DNA from 3 places in the Micromonospora sp. SD19 genome. Region 1 is predicted to be linked to each of the others. Evidence: riboswitches for the same ligand, from Rfam matches in the RefSeq annotation. Region 1 holds a riboswitch; each other region holds the start of a gene.
What was found. Region 1 has a riboswitch for S-adenosylmethionine ahead of ACX27O_RS21945 (ABC transporter substrate-binding protein). Riboswitches for the same ligand answer to the same signal wherever they lie in the genome.
Positions count from the first base shown of each region.

Region 2: linked by a shared signal. The riboswitch ahead of ACX27O_RS23320 (aminotransferase class V-fold PLP-dependent enzyme) and the one ahead of ACX27O_RS21945 (ABC transporter substrate-binding protein) in region 1 are both predicted to bind S-adenosylmethionine.
Region 3: linked by a shared signal. The riboswitch ahead of thrC (threonine synthase) and the one ahead of ACX27O_RS21945 (ABC transporter substrate-binding protein) in region 1 are both predicted to bind S-adenosylmethionine.

Region 1 covers NZ_JBTLMN010000006.1:397,868-405,050, forward strand. The annotation lists gene ACX27O_RS21920 (mycothiol transferase) at 1-471, opposite strand, end outside; gene ACX27O_RS21925 (2'-5' RNA ligase family protein) at 551-1,066, shown strand; gene ACX27O_RS21930 (hypothetical protein) at 1,274-1,459, shown strand; gene corA (magnesium/cobalt transporter CorA) at 1,475-2,602, opposite strand; gene ACX27O_RS21940 (amino acid transporter) at 2,757-4,715, shown strand; SAM riboswitch class IV at 4,802-4,913, shown strand; gene ACX27O_RS21945 (ABC transporter substrate-binding protein) at 5,187-6,047, shown strand; gene ACX27O_RS21950 (amino acid ABC transporter permease) at 6,087-6,857, shown strand; gene ACX27O_RS21955 (amino acid ABC transporter ATP-binding protein) at 6,854-7,183, shown strand, end outside.
Region 2 covers NZ_JBTLMN010000007.1:281,632-288,814, forward strand. The annotation lists gene ACX27O_RS23310 (HD domain-containing protein) at 1-467, opposite strand, end outside; gene ACX27O_RS23315 (FUSC family protein) at 550-1,809, shown strand; gene ACX27O_RS23320 (aminotransferase class V-fold PLP-dependent enzyme) at 1,834-3,021, opposite strand; SAM riboswitch class IV at 3,140-3,260, opposite strand; gene ACX27O_RS23325 (PrsW family intramembrane metalloprotease) at 3,284-4,771, shown strand; gene ACX27O_RS23330 (hypothetical protein) at 4,797-4,964, opposite strand; gene ACX27O_RS23335 (GroES family chaperonin) at 5,058-5,396, opposite strand; gene ACX27O_RS23340 (AI-2E family transporter) at 5,556-6,866, shown strand; partial or broken gene ACX27O_RS23345 (ATP-dependent DNA helicase) at 7,095-7,183, opposite strand, start outside.
Region 3 covers NZ_JBTLMN010000007.1:260,778-267,960, forward strand. The annotation lists gene ACX27O_RS23215 (ABC transporter permease) at 1-155, shown strand, start outside; gene ACX27O_RS23220 (DUF4232 domain-containing protein) at 165-851, opposite strand; gene ACX27O_RS23225 (DoxX family protein) at 1,337-1,792, shown strand; gene ACX27O_RS23230 (ArsR/SmtB family transcription factor) at 2,041-2,346, opposite strand; gene ACX27O_RS23235 (DMT family transporter) at 2,438-3,400, shown strand; SAM riboswitch class I at 3,468-3,603, shown strand; gene thrC (threonine synthase) at 3,614-4,900, shown strand; gene ACX27O_RS23245 (GNAT family N-acetyltransferase) at 5,153-6,172, shown strand; gene paaN (phenylacetic acid degradation protein PaaN) at 6,273-7,183, shown strand, end outside.

The sequences.
Region 1 (7,183 bases):
GCCGACGTGTTGCAGGTCGTCCTCGACGACGCTGACCAACCGGACGCCGAGGGTGACCGGCGGATCCCACGCCTCGTCGACCACACGGTCCAGGTCAGCCGGGGCCAGACCGGCCAGGAAGTCCCCGGTACGCGCGGCGACCGCCCCGTAGTAGTCGATGAGCGCCTGCGCGCTCTCCGGCCTAACCGTCGCGACCTGGGCGGGCGAGTGCCCGTAGCCGGTGTTCTCGGGGTCGGCGGCGAGCCCGAACCGTCCCGCCCAGTCGCCGCTGGCCCAGATCTGGTCGGCGTCGAGGACCTCGGCGACATGATGGTCCTGCACCCGGGTGAGGTGCCAGACCAGCCAGCCGATCGAGTTGGCGCCCGGGGCGGGCTGGTGGCGCAGTTGTTCGGGGCTGAGGCCCTCGACCGCCGCGCGGACGAGGTCGGGCAGTCGGTCGTACGCCTCGGTCAGCAGGTCACTCACATTCACGTGCTGCGCCTTCCTGGTCGGTTGCGGATCAGGTACCGCCGGAGACGGGCGGGCAAACCTCGGCCGCTACGGTGATCAAATGGTCGCCGCGCTGGAGTTGTACCTGGACCCGGACGCCACCCGCCGGATCCGGGTGCTCTGGGACGCGCTGGAGGCCGAGGGCGTGCAGAGCATGCGCTCGCTGCTGGAGCAGCGCCACCGTCCGCACGTCTCGCTCATGGTGGCGCCCCGGTTCGACCCGGAGCAGGTCGCCGAGGCGTTACAGGGGACGGTGGTGGCCACCCCGTTGCGGCTCGAATTCCAGCACGCCGGCCAGTTCGTCGGTCGGGTGCTCTGGCTCGGTCCGACGCCCACCCCGGAGTTGCTGGCGCACCACCGGCTGGTGCACGACCGGCTCGCCGCCGCCGGCATCCCCCTCGCCGAGCACTACCAGCCGGGGCGCTGGGTGCCGCACTGCACGCTGTCCATGCGGGTGCCGAACACGCTGATGGCCGCTGCGGTGCGCCGCTGTCTGGAGGTGTTGCCGCTGGCCGCGACGGTGGTCGGCGCGGCGCTCACCGACCATGCCCGGGGCATCGCCCACCCGCTGCCTTGACCGTGACTCGACCGTCGCTGCGTAATGTCCGGTTTGGCGGGCGGCAGTCGGAAACCCGAAAACAAGCGGTGCGGAAGTGGCCGGGCGTGGGAAGGTTCGAGTGGCTGTCGTACCGGTGGTGGGCTGCTCACGGGCGGTCCCACCCGGCCGGTGGCGCGAATTCACCCGCGCCGCCCACGGCGGCTTCGACGAGGAGAGGCAGGGCCCATGCAGGCTCAGCGCAGGCCACCGCGCACGGAGCGGAGCCAGACCCGGGACGACCGGACCGGCGGCGGAATGACCGGGGCAGCCACCCCCCTGACGATCTGGGCGGCCGCCGTACTGCTCGGCCGGATCGGTGCCGGCGACGACGACGTCGAGGACGAGCGGCACATCCTGCGCGGCATCGAGTGAGCCGCGGCCAAGGGCTCAGAGCCAGCCGCGCCGCTTGAAGATCACGTAGAGGGTGCCGCAGACCAGCAGCATCAACAGCAGCGCGAAGAGGTAACCGAAGCGCCAGTTCAGCTCCGGCATGTGGACGAAGTTCATGCCGTACACGGTGCCGATGAGCGTGGGAGCGAAGAGGATCGCCGCCCAGGAGGAAACCTTCTTCAGCTCCTCGTTCTGGCTGTAGCTGGCCGCCGTGAGACTGCGCATCTCCTCGTTCTGCTGCTGCGAGACGAGGGTCGCGTTGACGGTGAGGATGTTCTGCAGCAGGTGCCGGAAACCGTCCACCCGCTCCACCACCTGGGTCAGGTGGTCGGTCACGTCGCGCAGGTAGCGGCGCAGCTCCTCGTCGGCGCTGGCGCTGCCCGCGCCGACGGCCAGCGCGTCGAGCACGCTGAGCAGGGGGCGGGCGGCCCGCTGGAACTGGATGACCTCGCGGCTGAGGCCGTAGATGCGGCGGCTGGCGTTCGGGTCGCCACCGAACACCTGGGTCTCGATCTCGTCGATGTCGTTTTCCAGCCCGGCCACCACCGGCGCGTACCCGTCGACGACCTGGTCCAGGATCGCGTACAGGACCGCTTCCGGGCCCCGGGCGAGCATCTGCGCCTCGGTCTCCATCCGTCGCCGCACCACGGCCAGGTCCGGTGCCTCACCGTGGCGGACGGTGACCACGAAACCCGGCCCGATGAACAGGTGCAGCTCGGAGAACTCGACCTCCTCCCGCAGGTCGTCGTAGCGGGCGGCGCGCAGCACCACGAACAGGGTGTGGCCGTAGCGCTCCAGCTTGGGCCGCTGGTGGGCGTTGATCGCGTCCTCGACCGCCAGGTCGTGCAGCCGGAACTCGCGGGCCAGTGAGGTGATCTGCTCGATGTCGGGCCGGTACAACCCGATCCAGGCCATCGCGTCGTCCTGCTCCTGCAGGCAGCGGTACGTCTCGGCGAGGCCGGACGGCGAGGCGAACCGGTGCCCCCGGAGGTAGACCGCGCTGTCCACCAGGCCGTGGGACGCGGCGGGCGACTCCGGGGGCGGCACCACGCCGACCCTCGTCTCGTACTCGTCGAGTTGACGGCCGAAGCCACCACCCGGGCGGAAGCGACGGCCGCCGACCATGCCCTGTCCCCTCCCCCGGTGCCGTCCGGTCCGGACCGGGAGGCTGCATCCCCGGTGCCCTGGGCCCGAAACCCGCCGGGGTGTCGGCTGGGTTCCGCGCACCGGCGGACGGCAGCGGCCCCATGGGCGGATACTCACGGTGACCGTGAGCGGGATGACGGGGGACGCGCCGGTGACGTTCGACAGACGCGCCGGCCGGTTGCGGGGGTGGCTGCTCGACGCCGGCTCGGACCAGGCCGTGCAGCACCCGGGGCCGCACGGGCGCCCGCCGGAGCACCGGCACCACCCGTGGTGGAAGGTGATGTGCCTGACCGGTGTGGACTACTTCTCCACGTTGGGTTACCAGCCGGGTATCGCGGCGCTGGCCGCCGGGGCGCTCTCGCCGGTGGCGACCCTGGTGCTGGTGCTGGTGACCCTGCTGGGGGCGTTGCCGGTCTACCGGCGGGTGGCGGTGGAGAGCCCGCACGGTGAGGGTTCCATCGCGATGCTGGTCCGCCTGCTGAGCTACTGGCCGGGCAAACTGCTGGTGCTGGTGCTGCTCGGTTTCGCGGCCACCGACTTCATCATCACCATCACCCTCTCGGCCGCTGACGCAACGGCGCACATCGACGAGAACCCGTTCTGGCCGAGTGCGCTCAAGGGGCACGAGGTGCTGGTCACACTGCTGCTCGTGTCGCTGCTGGGCGCGGTGTTCCTCAAGGGATTCACCGAGGCGATCGGGATCGCCGTCGTCCTGGTCGCGGTCTACCTGACGCTGAACGCGGTGGTGGTGGCCGACGCGCTGTGGCGGGTGGTGAGGCATCCGAGCGCGGTGGGCGACTGGACCACCGCGCTGACCACCGGGCACGGCGACCCGTGGTTGGTGGTCGGGCTGTCGCTACTGGTCTTTCCGAAGCTGGCGTTGGGTCTGTCCGGCTTCGAGACCGGGGTGGCGGTGATGCCGAGCGTACGGGGTGACCCGCAGGATTCGGAGGCACGACCGCTGGGCCGGATCCGTGGCGCGCGCCGGCTGCTGACCACCGCAGCGGTGATCATGAGCGTTTTTCTGATCACCAGCAGCGTGACGACAACGGTGCTGATCCCGCCGGACGCCTTCCAGCCGGGCGGGCCGGCGAACGGGCGGGCGCTGGCCTATCTGGCGCACGCCCACCTCGGCGAGGTGTTCGGCACCATCTACGACCTGTCCACCATCGGGATCCTCTGGTTCGCCGGGGCGTCGGCGATGGCTGGTCTGCTCAACCTCGTGCCACGCTACCTGCCCCGCTACGGCATGGCGCCGACCTGGGCGCGAGCCGTCCGGCCACTGGTGCTGGTCTTCACCTCGGTGGCGTTCCTGATCACGATCATCTTCGAGGCCAGCGTGGACGCGCAGGGCGGCGCCTACGCCACCGGGGTGCTGGTGTTGATCACCTCGGCCGCGACGGCGGTGACGCTCGCGGCGCTGCGGCAGCGTCAGCGCGGTCGCACCATCGCGTTCGGCATCATCGCGGTGATCTTCGTCTATACAACGCTGGCGAACGTGGTGGAACGCCCCAGTGGCGTCAAGATCGCCGCTTGCTTCATCGGCGGGATCCTCCTGGTGTCGGTGTTGTCCCGGCTGATGCGGGCCTACGAACTGCGCGTCGATCACGTCGAGCTGGATCCGGCCGCGGCCCGGATCATCGACGAACGCGCCGGCCGGCGGATCCGCCTCATCGCGCACGAACCCGACCGGCGCGACGAGGCGGAGTACCGCGCCAAGCTCGCCCAGACCATGGCGGACAACGACTTCCCCGACGACAGCGACGTCATCTTCGTCGAGGTCGAGGTCACCGACCCGTCCGACTTCGAGACCGAGGTGCTGGTCCGCGGCAGCGTCGTCGACGGCCGCTTCCCGGTGCTCAGCCTGGCCAGTTCGTCGGTGCCCACCGCGCTGGCCGCCCTGCTGCTGGAGATCCGCGACCGCAGCCGTCGGCGACCCCACATCTACTTCGAGTGGTCCGAGGGCGGTCCGGTTCGCAACTTCCTGCGCTACCTGGCGTTCGGGCAGGGCGCGATCGCCTCGGTGACCCGGGAGATCCTGCGCCGCCAGGAACCCGACCCACACCGTCGACCGCACGTGCACGCCGGCTGACCTGGGCGCGGACGGACCGTCGCGCACGGTGAGCGTGGTCATACCGACTGGACGCGGCACCCGTCGGTGCTGCTAGCCTCGGCGCAGGTCATGAGCGCCAGCGCGAAGCCCCGGCTCGCTGGCCGGCAACCCTCCTCCGCGGTGGGGTGCCCCGGGTGAAGACCAGGCACCGGCACGACGTCGGTGCAAGCGTGGCCTGGCACCCAGGTCAGCACAGACCCGGGAGAACCATGCGCATCCTCAGCACCACCCCACCGACTGACGTCGCGGACCTCCGCACCGGTCGACCCTCGCCCGCACTGACCCGGCGACGGCACGTGGACACGATGCGAATGTGCAGCGCCGCCTGTCGTCGCGGCACCGCGCTCTAGCACCACCCTCCCGAAACCCCTTTCCACCGGTACGCCCATCGGGCGCACCGTCGGTGGCGCACAACCGCGCCCGCCGAGACACCACCCTTCGGAGACACCAGTGCGATTCCTTCCCGCAGTGACCCGTGCCGCCGCCCTGGGGGCGGCGACGATCCTGGCCGCCACCGCCCTCACCGCCTGCGGCGACGACAGCTCGTCCGACGCCAACCCGTACGGCCTGGCCCAGCCGGGCGTGCTGCGCGCCGGCACGCTGACCGACGCCCCGCCGAACGTGTACCTCAAGGACGGCAGGTTCACCGGCTTCGACAACGACCTGCTGACCGCCGTGGCCGGCAAGCTCGGCCTCACTGTGGAGTTCGTCGGCACCGACTTCTCCGCGCTGCTCAGCCAGGTCAACAACCGCAAGTTCGACGTCGGCAGCTCCTCGATCACCATCACCGAGGCCCGCAAGAAGACGGTCGACTTCGGCAACGGCTACGACTTCGGCTACTTCGGCCTGGACGTCCCGGCCGGCTCGCCGATCACCAGCTTCGACCAGCTCACCGGCAAGCGGGTGGTGGTGGTGCAGGGCACGGTCCAGGACGACTACGCCACCGGCAGGCAGCTGAACCCGGTGCGGGTGCCGGACTACAACGGTGCGATCAACCAGCTCAAGGCGGGCACCGCCGACGCGTGGATCGCCCCGGCGGAGATCGGCGAGAAGTCGGCCGCCGACAGCAACGGCAAGATCACCGTGGCGGCCAAGCAGCTCAGCCCGGCACCGACCGCGTACGCCGTGGCCAAGGGCAACGACAAGCTGCGCGAGGCGCTGAACAAGAGCCTCGACGAGGTCATCGCCGATGGCACCTGGACCCGGTTGCAGGCGCAGTACTACCCGGGCCGGCCGATCCCGGCGGACTTCAAGCCGGGCAGCGGCGCGGTCACTGTGGCGCCGTCGGCGTCCGCGTCGGCGGCGTCCTGAACCGGTGACGAGCGAGCGGGGCGGTAGGAGAGGCGACACATGGATCCGTTGAGCACCCTGTGGGAAACGTTCTTCGACTGGGACTCGATGCGCGAGGCGCTGCCCGAGATGCTGACCGTCGGGTTGCCCAACACGCTGATCCTGGCGGTCTCCGCCGCTCTGCTCGGCTCGGTGCTGGGCCTGCTGCTGGCCGTCGCGGGGATCTCCCGCAGCCGCTGGTTGCGCTGGCCGGCGCGGGTCTACACCGACGTGTTCCGGGGGCTGCCGGCCGCCGCGACGATCCTGCTGATCGGCGTCGGGTTGGCCCCGCTGGGCATGCAGGTCTGGGGACCGGACCCCTACCCGTTGGGCATCCTGGCGCTGTCGCTCATCGCTGCCGCGTACATCGGGGAGATCTTCCGCTCGGGCATCCAGTCGGTGGAGGCCGCCCAGTTGGAGGGCGCCCGGGCGCTCGGCTTTTCCTGGGCCGACGCGATGCGGCTGGTGATCGTCCCGCAGGGCATCCGGCGGGTGCTGCCGGCCTGGGTGAACCAGCTCATCGCGCTGATCAAGGACTCCAGCCTGGTCTACTTCCTCGGCCTGGTGGCCAGCCAGCGGGAGCTGTTCCGGATCGGGCAGGACTACGCGGCCACCACCGGTAACGAGTCGGCGCTGCTGCTGGCGGGGCTGTGCTACCTGGCGTTGACCGTTCCGTTGACGCACGTCGTCAACTGGATCGACCGCCGGCTGCGCAACGGTCGGCCGGCCACCGCGCCGACCGAAGAGGACGACGACACCGCGCCGTACGCGATGGAAGGAAATCGGCGATGACCACCGCCACGACGACCTCGGTCAGCCTCGACGTACACGATGTGCACCTCGCCTTCGGACCGAACCGGGTGCTGCGCGGCGTCGACCTGTCGGTGCCGCGTGGCGCGACGGCCTGTGTCATCGGCCCGTCCGGGTCGGGCAAGTCCACACTGCTGCGCACCATCAACCGGCTGATCGAACCGGACCGGGGCGACGTGCTGCTGGACGGGCGCAGCGTGCTGGGCGACGACCCGGACGCGCTGCGGCAGCGGGTGGGCATGGTGTTCCAGCAGTTCAACCTCTTCCCGCACATGAGCGTGCTGCGCAACGTCACGCTGGCGCTGCGC
Region 2 (7,183 bases), on a different contig from region 1:
ATCGCCGCCGCGTACCGCTCGTAGCGGGCCGGCGGCGCGGCCAGCACGGCCAGGTCCGCATCGCAGAGCAGCGCGCCGTCCCGGTCGTCCGGGGTCACCGAGTGCCCGGCGGTGAGCAGCACCAGCCGGCGCACCTCGGCCACCGTGGACGTCGGCACCCCGAGCCCGGTGAGCACGCTCCCGGCCAGCGCCGCGCTGTCGCGTTCGTTGGCGTCGCCAGCGGCCCGGGGATCGTAGACCACGTCGTGGAACCAGGCCGCCAACCGGACCACGTCGACCCGATCGGCCAGGTCGGCGTGCTGGTCCACCACATCGAGCACCGCCGTCAGATGGGCCAGCGTGTGATAGTGCCGGTGCGGCTCCCGCCACCGGGCGATCACCATCTCCCCGGCCCGGGTCGTGTCCGGGTCGGGCCTCGCGCCGGCATCCCGGGCCGCCGCCCGCCACCGGTCCAGCAGATCAGCCACCGCCCGAGTCTGCCGCATCCGCCCGCGACGCGCCGGACGGGAGGATTCAGCGAGCCCACCACGGGTAGTCGCGCCCATGGCCGTGGCCCGCGACAAGCGACCTCCGGTGGTACGACGTACCGCGCTGCGTGAAGGGCTGGTGGACATCGACGGCGCGCGGATCGCCGAAGCCACCCAAGAGCTGCGTCACCGCGGTCGAGCCACCCTGCACGACCGGCTGCACCGGGTACGGATGGCCGGTGGGCTCGCCGTGCAGGCCGGGCTGGCGGCCGGGCTCGCGTACTTCGTCTCGCACCGGCTGCTCGGCAACCCGCAACCGGTCTTCGCGCCGATCTCCGCGGTCGGCACCCTGGCCGCCTCGGTCGGTCAGCGGTTCCGCCGGACGGTGGAGCTGATCGTCGGGGTGGGCGTCGGGGTGGCAGTCGGTGACCTGCTGATCTACTTCCTCGGCACTGGCGCGTGGCAGCTCGGCCTGGTGGTCACCGTGGCGATTCTGCTCACCATCTTCGCCGGGGCGAGCGTGGCGATCGTTATCCAGGCGGCGGCCACCGCGGTGCTGATCGTGACGCTGAGCCCGTCGACCCAGAACCTGGAGATCCCCCGCTTCGTCGACGCGTTCCTCGGCGGTGGGATCGCGCTGCTGGTCACGGCGGTGCTGCTGCCGCTGAACCCGCTCCGGGTGATCAACCGGGCCGCCCGACCCGCCCTGGACCTGCTCGCCTCCCAGCTCGACGCCACCGCCGACGGGCTGCGCAACCGGGACCGCGCCACCATCCAGGGCGCGCTGGAGAGGTTGCGCAACAACAAGGAGGAGTTGGCCACGCTGGGCGAGGCGATCGAGGGGGCGAAGGAGACCGCCACCCTCTCCCCGGCCCGTTGGCACCGCCGCGACGAACTGACCCACTACGCCGAGGCGGCCGACCCGATCGACCGGGCGATGCGCAACAGCGGCACGTTGATCCGCCGGTCCGTCACGCTGGTCGAGGACGAGGAACCGGTGCCCGATCCGATGCCGGACGCGATCGGCCACCTCGCCGAGTCGGTCCGGCTGCTCAAGCACGAGTTCGCCGCCGGTGAGGAGCCGGAGAAGGCCCGGGAACGGTCACTGCGGGCGGTCAGCGAGGCCGGCCGGGCGTACGGCGAGGGGGTCGGCTTCTCCGGCAGTGTGGTGGTCGCCCAGGTCCGCACCACAGCGAGCGACCTGCTGGTCGCCTCCGGAATCGAGCAGGAGGAGGCGAACCGGTGGATCCGCACCGCCTTCGGGGAGCAGGAACGCCCGGTCGGTGAGCCCGCCGAGCCCGGCGAGGCGCCGAAGCCACCCACCGCCCCGCCGATCGGCTGAGCGCGGGCCGCCGCCGGCCGGGCCTCAGCCCAGCTCGGCCAGCGCCGCGAGCAGCCGGTCCACCTCGGCGGCCGTGCTGCCCAGCCCGATGCTGGCGCGCAGCGCGGTGGGCGGCAGGTCCCGCCGGCCGGTACGTCCCGCCGCCTCACTGAGCAGCCGCCGGGCCAGCGGGTGGGCACAGAACAACCCGTCCCGTACGCCGATGTGGTGCTCGGCGGCCAGCCGGGTGGCCACCTCGGTGGAGTCCCGACCGGCGACCACGAACGAGACGATGCCGACCCGGGGCGCGTCCGGGCCGAAGGTGCGCAGCTCCACGACGTGCGGCAGGGCGGCGAGGCCGGTCCGCAGCCGGGCCAGCACTGCCTGCTCGTGGGCGGCCAGCGTGGCCCGGTCCGCGTCGTCGAGCGCCGCGCACACCGCCGCCAGCGCAACCGCGCCGAGCAGGTTCGGGGTGCCGCCCTCGTGGCGGGCCGGACCGGTCGCCCAGGTCACGTCGTGGGTGGCCGGACCGACGTGACTGGTGGCCCCGCCGCCGGCCAGGTACGGCGGCGCGGCGTCCAACCAGTCCGCCCGGCCGATCAGCACGCCCGCGCCGAACGGCGCGTACAGCTTGTGGCCGGACACGGCCAGATAGTCGACGTCCAGCGTGAGCAGGTCGACCGGGGCGTGCGGGGCGAGTTGCGCGGCGTCGAGCACGATCCGGGCACCGTGCCGGTGGGCCACCCGCGCCAGCTCGGCGACCGGCCACCGCTCACCGGTCACGTTGCTCGCACCGGTCACCGCGACCAGCACCGGCAGCGCCGGGTTGCTGCCCCGACGCAGCTCGGTCAGGGCGGCGGCGAGATCGCGTACCGCCCCTTCGGGGTCGGTGGGCACCGGCAGCCGCACCGATCCGCGCGGCCAGGGCAGCAGGTTGGCGTGGTGCTCGCCGGCGAACGTGACGACCGTCGTGCCGGCCGGCACGGCCCGCGCCAGCAGGTTGAGCGCGTCCGTGGTGTTGCGGGTGAAGATCACGTGATCGTCGGCGCGAGCGCCGAAGTGGTCCCCGATCGTCTGCCGGGCCTGCTCGTAGGCGAGGGTGCAGCGTCGCGACAGCGCTCCCGCGCCGCGGTGCACGCTGGCGTACCAGGGCAGCAGCTCGGCCACCGCGTCGGCGGCGGCCCGCGCGCACGGTGCGCTGGCCGCGTAGTCCAGGTTGATCTCGCCGGGCATACCGAGGACGTCGAGCGGCGCGGACGGCCTGGCGGGCACTGTGGGCAGCGAGGGAACGAGGGTGACGGACACGCCGGAACCTCCGGGGTCAGGGACCCCGGGTGCGACATCGGGACGGGGTCCGCGCTTGCCCAGCACACCGATCGGGCTGGGCCCGGTCATCACCCGGGGCACCCCACCGCGAACTCGACGAGGGTTGCCGGCCAGCAAACCGGGGTTTGACGCTGGCGCTCGTGACCTGCCGGCAGCATAGCGGCTACCGATGCGGCCGAACCAGCCGGCGGTGGATGGCTACGCTGACCGCATGGCCGACACCCCGCCCGGTTCACCGCTGCCGCCGTCGCCCGCCGGCCCGCCCGCGCCCGCCGCCCCGCCGGTGGCCGAGACGCCCCGGATGCCGCTGCGCCGACTGGGCTGGCGGCGGTTCCTGGTGCTGGCCGGGGTGGTGCTGTTCATCGCGGCGTGCGCGGTGTTCATGGTCTTCACGCTCGGCCAGTCGCTCGGTGCGCAGGCCCTGCTGATCGGGGTGGTGGCCGCCATCCTGCCGGTGCCGGTGCTGGTCGGCTGCTTCCTCTGGTTGGACCGGTACGAACCCGAGCCGCTGAAGTATCTGATCTTCTGCTTCGCCTGGGGTGCGTTCGTCTCCACCGCCGCCTCGCTCACTGTGAACGACTTCGCGGCCAACCGGTTCGCCGACTGGGGCCTGCCGTCCGCGCTCACCGGGGTGCTGGTGGCGCCGTTCATCGAGGAGTTGACCAAGGCGCTGGGCCCGATCCTGCTGCTGGTGTTCCGCCGCCGCGAATGGTCCGGGATCACCGACGGCCTGGTCTACTGCGGGCTCTCCGCGGTCGGCTTCGCGATGGTGGAGAACATCCTCTACCTGGGCGGGTTGGGCTACGCCTCCGGTGCCGACCGCTATGGCCCGGCGACCGGCATCCAGCAGGTCATCGCGATCTTCATCCTGCGGATCCTGCTGTTCGGGTTCGCCCATCCCCTTTTCACCTCGATGACCGGTGTGGGGCTGGGGATCGCCTCCCGGACGGCCGACCGGCGCATCCGGGTGCTCGCCCCGATCGCCGGCCTGCTGCTCGCGATGATGCTGCACGGCACGTGGAACCTGCTGCCCACGCTCACCCAGGCCACCGGCGAGGCGGTGATCATGCTGTACGGCTTCCTGGGCCTGATGGTGCCGGTCTTCTTCGGCACCGTGGGGCTGGCGCTGTGGCTGCGCGCCTGGGAGGGGCGGCTCACCGAGCGGGTCCTGCCCGACTACGTACGCGCTGGCTGGCTCAGCCCGCCCGAGGTGGCCGCCCTGAGCAGCCTCGGCAGGCGACACGCCGCCCGCAGTTGGGCGCGGCGGGTGGCCGGCGACGCCGGGGTGCGGGCGATGCGGGGTTACCAGTCCGCCGCGACCCGGTTGGCCCTGCTGCGCGACGGGACGCTGCGCGGTCTGGACCGCAAGCCCGCCGACCAGGAGCGGACCGCACGTGAGGAGCGGGAGTTGCTGGACGCGATCAGCGCGTACCGGACGTTCTTCGTCGGTCGGGACCCGCAGGCCCCGGCGGGGGTCTGGGACGGCAGCCGCTACCACCTGCGCTTCCCGGACGGCACCCAGCGCCCGGTGGACGCGCCGCACGAGCCGGTGGTGCCGATCCCGGTGGTGCTGGCCCCCGCCCCGGCTCCGGTGGGGTACGCGGCACCCGGCTGGCCGGGGCGGTCGGCGCCGCCCTGGCCGCCGACGCACCCCTGAGCGCTGCCGACGGGCGGCGGGCGGCTCAGGTCATCAGCGAGGTGAGGAAGTCACCGAGGCCCTGGAACATCGCGATCAGCGCGGCCCCGATCGCCCGGAACATCTGCGCGGCACCGTCCGGCCGGAAGGCCATGAAGTAGATCAGGAACGCGACACTGCCCCAGGTCAACAGCTTCTTCACGAATACCGGCATCGTCCCTCCCCAGGGCCACGGTCGCCGGATGGCTTCCCGTCGTGCGCCCGGGCAAACGGTGCGCGACGGGGCCTGGTGGCCGGGGGAGGTGCGTCAGAGGTAGAGGCCGGTCGAGTCGTTCTCGATCCGCTCGGCGGCGACGGCGTGCACGTCCCGCTCCCGCAGCAGCACGTAACCGCGGCCGTGCAGCTCGACCTCGGAGCGGTCGTCCGGGTCGAAGAGCACCCGGTCGCCGGAGACGATGGCGCGTACGTTCGGCCCCACCCCGACGGCGGTGGCCCAGGCGAGGCGTTTGCCGACCGCCGCGGTCGCCGGAATGACGATGCCGGCGGTGGAGCGGCGTTCGCCCTCGCTGCCCTCCATGCGTACCAGCACGCGGTCGTGCAGCAGGCGGATCGGCAGGCCGGCGTCCAGATCGTTGTCGGCGGTCACGCCGCAGACGCTACCGTGTGGGCCGACGGCTACCGGCCGGTGGTTACGCCGGAGGTGGTCGGGGCATTGTGTGGCGGAACCCCCTACGGTGTCGGGAACGGACGTATGCTGTCCGACCTGTCACCGTGGGCGGGCCGGGTTCTCTGCCAGGAGGTGCGCTTGAGCCGCTTCGAGCGGGTACGCGGGCGGCTTCGCCGCGCCTACCAGTCACGACAGGCGTCGGCGCGCGCCGACGAGGGCGCGGCGGATGACGCGCTGAACGACGCGTCGCCGGCCGCCCGGGTGGCGTCGCCGGCCGTGCCGGGGCCGACCGCGCCGACGAGCGCCACTGTCTACGGCGCGGAACCACCGGTGGACCTGCACAGCTCCACGTCCAGCCGGGACGACGCCGACGTTCCGCACGGGCTGCGGATCGCCGCCGCGTGGTGTTGGCGACTGATCGTGATCGGCGTGGTGGCCTGGGCCCTGCTGCGGATCGTCGGCACGATCAAGATCGTGATCATTCCGCTGGCCATCGCGCTGCTGCTCTCGGCGCTGCTCGCGCCGGCGGTGGGCTGGCTGCTGCGGATCCGGTTCCCCCGGTCGCTGGCGACCGCTGTGGTGCTGGTCGGCGGCCTGGCCGCGGTGATCGGCACGCTGACGCTGGTGGTCAACGAGTTCATTCGTGGCGTACCGGAGCTGAGCGAGAAGTCGTCGGAGGGTGTCCGGCAGATCCAGAACTGGCTGAAGACGGGGCCGCTGCACCTCTCGGACACTCAGCTCGACCGCTACATCGACGAGGCGCAGGCCTGGATCAACTCCAACACCTCCAATCTGACAAGTGGCGCCCTGAGCACCGCCGCGACGCTGGCCGAGGTGCTGACCGGCACGCTGCTGGTGCTCTTCGCGACGTTCTTCTTCCTGCGCGACGGCAACCGGATCTGGCGCTTCCTGGTCCGGCTGCTGCCGGTGGCCGCCCGGTGGAAGGTCGACGACGCGGGTCGCGCCTCCTGGCACACGCTCGGCGCCTACGTCCGCGCGACCGTGCTGGTCGCCTTCATCGACGCGGTCGGCATCGGCATCTTCCTGGTCGTCTTCGACATTCCGTTCGCCTTCCCGCTGGCCGCGCTGGTCTTCCTCGGCGCGTTCATCCCGATCGTCGGTGCGGCGCTCTCCGGCGGCGTGGCGGTGCTGGTGGCCCTCGTCGACAGCGGCCCGGTCACCGCGTTGATCATCCTTGGCGCGGTGATCGGCGTGCAGCAGATCGAGGGCCACGTGCTCCAGCCGTTGATCATGGGCCGGGCGGTCGCCCTCCACCCGCTCGCGGTGATCATCGGCATCGCCGCCGGTGTGGTGCTCGCCGGCATCACCGGCGCGCTGGTCTCCGTGCCGCTCATCGCGGTGCTGAACACCGCCGTCCGCAGGCTCGCCGCCCGGAGGGTCCCGGACACCCCGCCCGACGCCGTGGTGGTCGCCGCCCAGGCCCCCTAGCTCCGGGCGCGCCCGCGCCTTGTGCGCCCGGACCCGATGGGTCACGCCGTCGACCGCCTGATCACGCACGAACAGGGAAAGAGTGGCCCCCAGTGCGGGAGGCCACTCTTTCCCTGTTGTAGCGCGATCTTGGCCGTGCGCCGTGCGCCGTGCGGTGGGGCGGCCCGGCGGAGGGCGGCGGGGCCTGGCGGCGGGACGTGGCGCGAGGGCGAGGGTGGACGGGGCGGGTCAGGACTTCGCCAGGCGCTCCAGGGCGCCGCGGGCCACCTCGGGGCGGGTCGTGTACCAGAACGGTGGCAGCGAGCGCCGCAGGAACG
Region 3 (7,183 bases), on a different contig from region 1:
TGCCCACCCACTTCAGCACCGCCTGGCTGGGGCTGCTGTCGACTCCGGTGCAGACCGACGACGTGGTGCGCGGCTGCATCTCGGCGATCAGCTACGCGACGTTGTTCTGGGGATTGGCGTTCTGGCGGTTCACCCGAAAGGACATCACGTCGTAGCGGGGCGGCTCACAACCGGCTGTCGGGTGGGCTCACCGACGACGGCACCACGCTCGGCGCCGGCGGTGGGGCCGGCCGGGTCGGTACCGGCGCGGACGGGTCGGCCTTCTTCCAGGCGCTGACGCCGATCCGGCCGGTGTTGCCGAGGTCGATCGGCCCGTCCGGGTCGACCTCCTCGGCCGGCTGCCCGGCGGCAGGCGCCACTGTCAGAAACGCGCCGTTGGTGGCCACCACTGTCGAGTCGGTGACCAGGTTGCGCCAGAGCACCACGGCGGTGGCCCGCTCACCGGCAGCGAGGGTGATCTTCCGGGGCGGTTGGTCGAAGCCCATGGTGATCTCCTTGGCGCCGTTGACCACCCGAAGCATGATCGGCTCGCGTTCCTCGTCGAACACGTGCAGCACCGGGTAGCCGTTGAGCTGGTAGGGATGCTCGCCGCAGTTGACCAGCTCGATGCCGAGGGCGCGCAGGCCCGAGGCGGCGTCCCCGCCGGTCGCCCGGATCCGGACGCCGGAGGCCGGACACTCGGCCACCGGAGCGACGCTGGGCGACTGGGTGGGGCTCGACGGGGTCGGTGGCGGGCCCGTCGGGTCCCCACCCTGGCCGCGATGGTCACCGGGGGTGCAGGCGGCGAGTGCGAGAGGCACCGCGACCACTGCGCTGAACCATCGCCGTGCTGCCGTGCAGCTGAAGATCATGTGTCGATCCTCACCCATCGAGGTGCCTCACCGCTGCCTGGCCCCGCAGCAGCGCTGGTGTGCACCTGCCGTCTGCTGGTCCGGGCCTCTGGAGCTGCCCCGGATCCGGGGCGGTGACGCTGTCCCTGGCCGGCTGATGTGCCGTCCCGGTATGCCTTTCGAGCTGAATCGTTCAGGGCATCGCTCGGGCGTCCGCCCAGCTCGGCCAGCGCCGCGAGCAGCCGGTCCGCCGGTGTCTGAGGTGGGGTAACCGGCCGTACCCACACTGTGGGAGCGTGCCCATGGCGGTCGGAGCGACGCGACATCGATTGTTTTCGCAGCTCAGGGGATCGGGTGGCCGGCTCCGTGAGGCGGCGAGCGCTCGACGAGGGCCCTGCACGCCGGTACATTCCAACCGGGGACTTTCCCACTAACAAGGAATCTATAACCTTCGATACTTTCATGCCTCACATTGAGGGAATCCAATCCCTTCGATGGAGGTACCGATGAACGTTTCTCGGCTCGGCGGGCCGACCCTGTCCCTGTTCCGCATCGTGATCGGCCTGCTGTTCGCTTTGCATGGTGTGACCTCGGTGTTCGGGTTGTTCGGCGGCAACCCCGTGACCGGTGCGGCGATAGCCCCCGGCACCTGGCCGGGCTGGTGGGCCGCGTTGATCCAGCTGGTCTGCGGCGCGCTGGTGCTGGCCGGCCTCTTCACCCGACCCGCCGCTCTGCTCGCATCCGGCTCGATGGCGTACGCCTACTTCGTCGTGCACCAGCCGGATCATCTGCTGCCGCTGCACAACGGTGGTGAGCTGTCGGCACTCTTCTGCTGGTCGTTCCTGCTGATCGCGGCCCTCGGTCCGGGTTCCTGGGCGCTCGACACGCTGCTCGCGCGTCGCCGCGAGGTTGAGTCCGCGCCGGCGACGCCGATGGCTGAGAGCAGCTCGATCGTCGTCTGACCGCACCCGTTCCGCGTCGCCGGGGCCTCGACGAGGCGGCCCCGGCGACGCGCCGGTCACGGCCGTCCCCCGCAGGCCCGGCTCTGCGCCCCGTGCGCCGGCCCGGCTCTGCGCCCCGCGCGCCGGATCCCAGCTGGGCGCTGATGTCGTAAACGATTCAGCTCCAAAGCATGCGCGAATGGTAGGTGTCACCCGCTCCGCAGCCGTGACCGTCAGCGACACGTGCGGGAGGGGCCGAGGCGGGAGCGTCAGGCCGGTCGGTGGTGGGCGAGGACCGCGTCCAGCAGGCCGGGGTAGAGCTTGTCCAGCTCGTCGCGGCGCAGCCGGACCAGGCGGCTCGTGCCGGCGGCGCGGGTCCGGGTCAGGCCCGCCTCGCGCAGCACCTTGAGGTGGTGGCTGCGGGTCGCCTTGGAGACGCCGAAGTCGAAGCTGCCGCAGGGGGACTCGCCGCCCTCGGCGAGCGCCCGGACGATCTGTAGCCGCACGTCGTCGGCGAGCGCGGCCAGCACGCTGGTGACCGGTACGGCGGTCAGGTCGGGTTCGTGCGGCTCCATGTGACCAGTGTAACCATTGTTCGACAAGAGTCGAACAAGCTCCTACTGTCGGTGTCGTTGGTTCGACGATACTCGAACATTGGAGTTGCCGATGCGATCCCGCGCCACCGCTTACCCACTGGTCGCCGTGCTCGGCTGGGGCGTGATGTTCCCGATCCTGGCCAGCGCGCTCGACCGGGTCGACCCGCTCAATTTGACCACCGCGCGCTACCTGCTGGCCGCCGTCGTCCTGGTCGCCATCCTGCTGCTCCGCGAGGGGGCCGGCGCGCTGCGGCACGGTGGAAGGGCGCTGGAGGTGGTGGTGCTCGGCGTGGTCGGCTTCGCGGGGTTCAACCTGCTCACGAACCTGGCGCTCGAACACGCCGCCCCGCAGCAGGTCTCCCTCTTCGTGGCCACCACCCCGGTGATCACCCAGCTCGTCCGCTGGGCTCGCGACGGCGTACGCCCGAAGCCGCTCCTGCTGGCCCTCTCCCTGGTGGCGCTCATCGGAGTCGGCCTGGTGATCACGCGCGGCAGCCTGGCCGGGCTCGGCCAGTTCGGCCTCGGCGGGCTGATGATGATCGGCGCGGTGCTGGGCTGGGCCATCTACACCCACGGCGCCAGCCGGTTCGGCGAGTGGACGCCGCTGCGCTTCACCACACTGACCGCGCTCGCCGGCACGGCCGCCATGCTCGTCCTGAGCATCGGCGCCGACGCCGTCGGCTGGCAGCACGCGCCAGGCGCCGCCGACCTCGTGGCGGTCACCCCGCAGCTGGCGTACGCCGTCGTGGTGGGTGCCGTCATCGCGGTCCTGGCCTGGAACACCGGCGTGCAGCGACTCGGTGCCGCCAACGCCGCGCTGTTCATGAACCTGGTTCCGGTGACCACCTTCGCGGTGCAGATCGCCCGTGGCTACCGCCCGGAACCCGTCGAACTGGTCGGGGCCGCCATCACGATCGCCGCCCTGATCGCCGCGAATCTCGCCGCCCGCCCCCGGACCACGCCGCTGCCCCAGTCGGGTGCGGTGACGGACCCGATCGCGGTGACCGACCCGGTGGCCGTGAACGCCCGCTGACCCACTCCCTGGGATTCGCCCTGGAGGCCACGGCCAGCTTTGCCTAGACTCGGCGGCACAACTGAATACCTCATCCAGAGGGGCTGAGGGATACGGCCCGACGACGCCCCGGCAACCACCCCGCGCGCTCACCGCTGAGCGACCCGCGGGGCAGGTGCCAATTCCGTCCCCGCCGCACGGTGCGATGCGGGGAAAGATGAGAGGACTCTCGACATGACGTCGACGCTCGTCAGCTCCGGCATCGACACCTCTGCCAGCCCGGCCCGCGCCCTGGTCTGCCGCGCCTGTTCGGCCCGCTACCCGCTCGCCGCCCAGCACGCCTGTTACGAGTGTTTCGGCCCGCTGGAGGTCGACTACGACACCTCCGCGCTGGCCACCGTCACCCGTGAACAGATCGAAGCCGGCCCGGACAACATCTGGCGGTACGCCGCACTGCTGCCCGCCGGTCAGGACCCGGCCAGCCGGGTCACCCTCGACCCGGGGCTGACCCCACTGGTGGCGGCCCCGCACCTCGCCGCCGAGTTGGGCATCACCGCGCCGCTGTGGGTCAAGGACGACAGCGCCAACCCCACCCACTCGTTCAAGGACCGGGTCGTCTCGGTGGCGCTCACCGCCGCCAAGGCGCTCGGCTTCACCCGGTTCGCCTGCGCGTCGACCGGCAACCTCGCCAACTCGGTGGCCGCCCACGCCGCCCGCGCCGGGGTGCCCTCGGTGGTCTTCATCCCCAGCGACCTGGAGCAGGGCAAGGTCATCACCACCGCCGTCTACGGTGGCGAACTGGTCGCCATCGACGGTTCGTACGACGATGTCAACCGGCTCTGCGGCGAGCTGGTGGAGACCGACGAATTCGAGGACACGGCGTTCGTCAACGTGAACGTCCGGCCGTACTACGCAGAGGGTTCCAAGACCCTCGGCTACGAGGTGGCCGAGCAGCTGGGCTGGCGGATCCCGGCGCAGGTGGTCATTCCGATGGCCAGCGGCGAGCTGCTCACCAAGATTGACAAGGCGTTCTCCGAGCTGGTCGAGATCGGCCTGGTCGAGGCGCCGGCCGGCGGCTGGAAGGTCTTCGGTGCGCAGTCCGCAGGCTGCAACCCGATCGCCACCGCCCTGCACGGCGGGACCGACACGATCATCCCGGTCAAGCCGACCGGCATCGCCAAGTCGCTCAACATCGGCGACCCGGCAGCCGGCCTCTACGCCCTGGAAGCGGTCCGCCGCACCGGTGGCTGGATGGAGTACGTCGACGACGACGAGATCCGGGCGGGCATCCGCGACCTGGCCCGCACGACCGGGGTCTTCGCCGAGACCGCGGGTGGGGTGACAGTGGCCGTGCTGCGCAAGCTGGTCGAGTCCGGTCGGCTCGACCCGTCGGCGGAGACCGTCGTGTTCAACACCGGCGAGGGTCTGAAGACCATCGACGCGGTGGCCGGCCAGGTTGGCCCGACCCACCACATCAAGCCCTCGCTGCGTGCCGCCCGCGACGCCGGCCTCCTCGGCTGACCCACGGGCCAGGTGGATCAGCCAGTAACTGGGTTTTCGCTGTGAGTGTGGAAAACCCGCCGCTACGGACTTGACGGCAGGAACCGGACGGCGCAAGATGCTCCGTGCGGGAGGGCATTTCGCCGAAGACTTTTGAAGTTCTTGCGACCCAACGCCGGAGGCGTTGTGCGAGTGTCCCTCCCGACCACGTTCGATCGGGCCAGCGATTAATTCGCTGGCCCGATCGCTTTTGCCTGGTGCACCCTCAGCGCAATGAGCATCACTATCGCGTCGTTCGACGGCGCCGACCGGACCGCGGTCGACGAGGCGTACCGGATCGGGTCAGCGGTCAACCACGCCGACCTGCCGGACTTCCCGCCCTCCTGCCGGCGCCGCTTCGACGCGCTGTTCCACACGCCGATGCCCGGCACCCGGTCACTCTGGGCGCTGGCCCGACTGGACGGCGTGCCGGCCGGCTACCTCCAACTGGACCTGCCGCAGCTCGACAACACCGACAACGCCACCGCCGACCTGCTGGTGCATCCCCAGCTGCGGCGTCGTGGAGTCGGCCGGGCCCTGCACGAGTACGGCGTGCGTCTGCTCCGCGAACACGGCCGCAAGCGGGTGGTGGGGATGGCGGTCTCCGCGCTGCCCGGCGGGCCGCCCCGAAGCGTGGCCGGTGACGCGTTCGCCGCCGCTACCGGAGCGCAGCCCGCCCTCGCCGAGGTGCGCCGACGGCTCGACGTCAGCAAGCTCGACCGGGTCGCGCTGCGGGCGGCGCTCGCCGAGGCCCGCCCGCGGGCCGAGGGCTACCAGTCGGTCTGCTGGCAGGGGGCCACCCCGCCGGAGTACGTCGCCGACATCGCCTACCTCGACGGCCGGCTGCTGATGGACGCGCCCATGGGCGACGTGCAGTGGGAGCCGGAGCGGGTGGACGCCGAGCGCATCCGCGGCAACGAGCGGGCGCTGGACGCCCGGGGCCGGCGGCGCTACCACCTCGGGATGCGCCACGAGGCGTCCGGTCGACTTGTCGCCTGGACGCTGCTGGACGTGGGTGCCTCCGCCGACTGGCACGCGTTCCAGCAGATCACCATCGTCGACCCGGCCCACCGTGGGCACCGGCTCGGCCTCATCGCCAAGGCGGAGAACCTGCACCACCTGCTCACCCACCAGCCGGCGATACAGGTGATCGACACCTGGAACGCGACAAGCAACAGCTACATGGTGGCGATCAACGAGCAGCTCGGCTTCCGCCCGGTGGACTCCTGGACCGACTGGCAGCTCACCCTCTGACAGGTATCGGCGCTACTGCTCGCGGACCTGACTCAGGCATGCGCCGCTGCCGGGCATTCGCGCTACTGCTCGCGGACCTGACTCAGGCATGATGGCGGGCATGACGGAGACCCCGCATCCCCTGTACGACAGGCACGCCGACACCCTCAACCGTGCGCTGACCGCGATCACGGAGCGGGGCTACTGGTCCGCCTATCCTGAATCCCCCAGCCCCCGGGTGTACGGCGAGACCGCCGCCGCCGACGGTAAGGCCGCCTTCGAGGCGTACCTCGGTGGTGATTTTCCGCTCGACCAGCCCGGCAGCGGCGCTCGGGTCGCCACCGAGACGAGCCCGTTCGGTGTGGAGTTGGCGGTGCGGTACCCGCACGCCGGCCCCGGCGAGCTGGTCAGCGCCGCCTCCGCCGCGCTGCCGGCGTGGCGTGACGCCGGCCCGCAGGCCCGGGTGGGCGTCTGCCTGGAGATCCTCGACCGGCTGCACAAGAACATCTTCGAACTGGCCAACGCGGTGCAGTTCACCAGCGGGCAGGCGTTCGTGATGGCCTTCCAGGCCGGTGGCGCGCACGCGCTGGACCGGGCGCTGGAAGCCCTGGCGTACGCGTACGCCGAGATGACCCGGCACCCGGGCACGGCGGGCTGGGAGAAGGCCGCCGGCAAGGGCGACCCGCTGCGGATGACCAAGACGTTCCACGTGGTGCCGCGTGGGGTGGCGCTGGTGATCGGCTGCAACACCTTCCCGACCTGGAACTCGTACCCCGGGCTGTTCGCCTCGCTGGCCACCGGCAACCCGGTGATCGTCAAGCCGCACCCGCGCGCCGTGCTGCCGCTGGCCATCACCGTGAAGTACGCCCGGGAGGTGCTCGCCGAGGCCGGCTTCGACCCGAACCTGATCATGTTGGCGGCGGAGGCGCCCGGCGAGAAGCTCGCCAGCGACCTGGCCCTGCACCGGGCCGTGAAGATCGTCGACTTCACCGGCTCCACCGAGTACGGCGACTGGCTGGAGACGCACGCGCG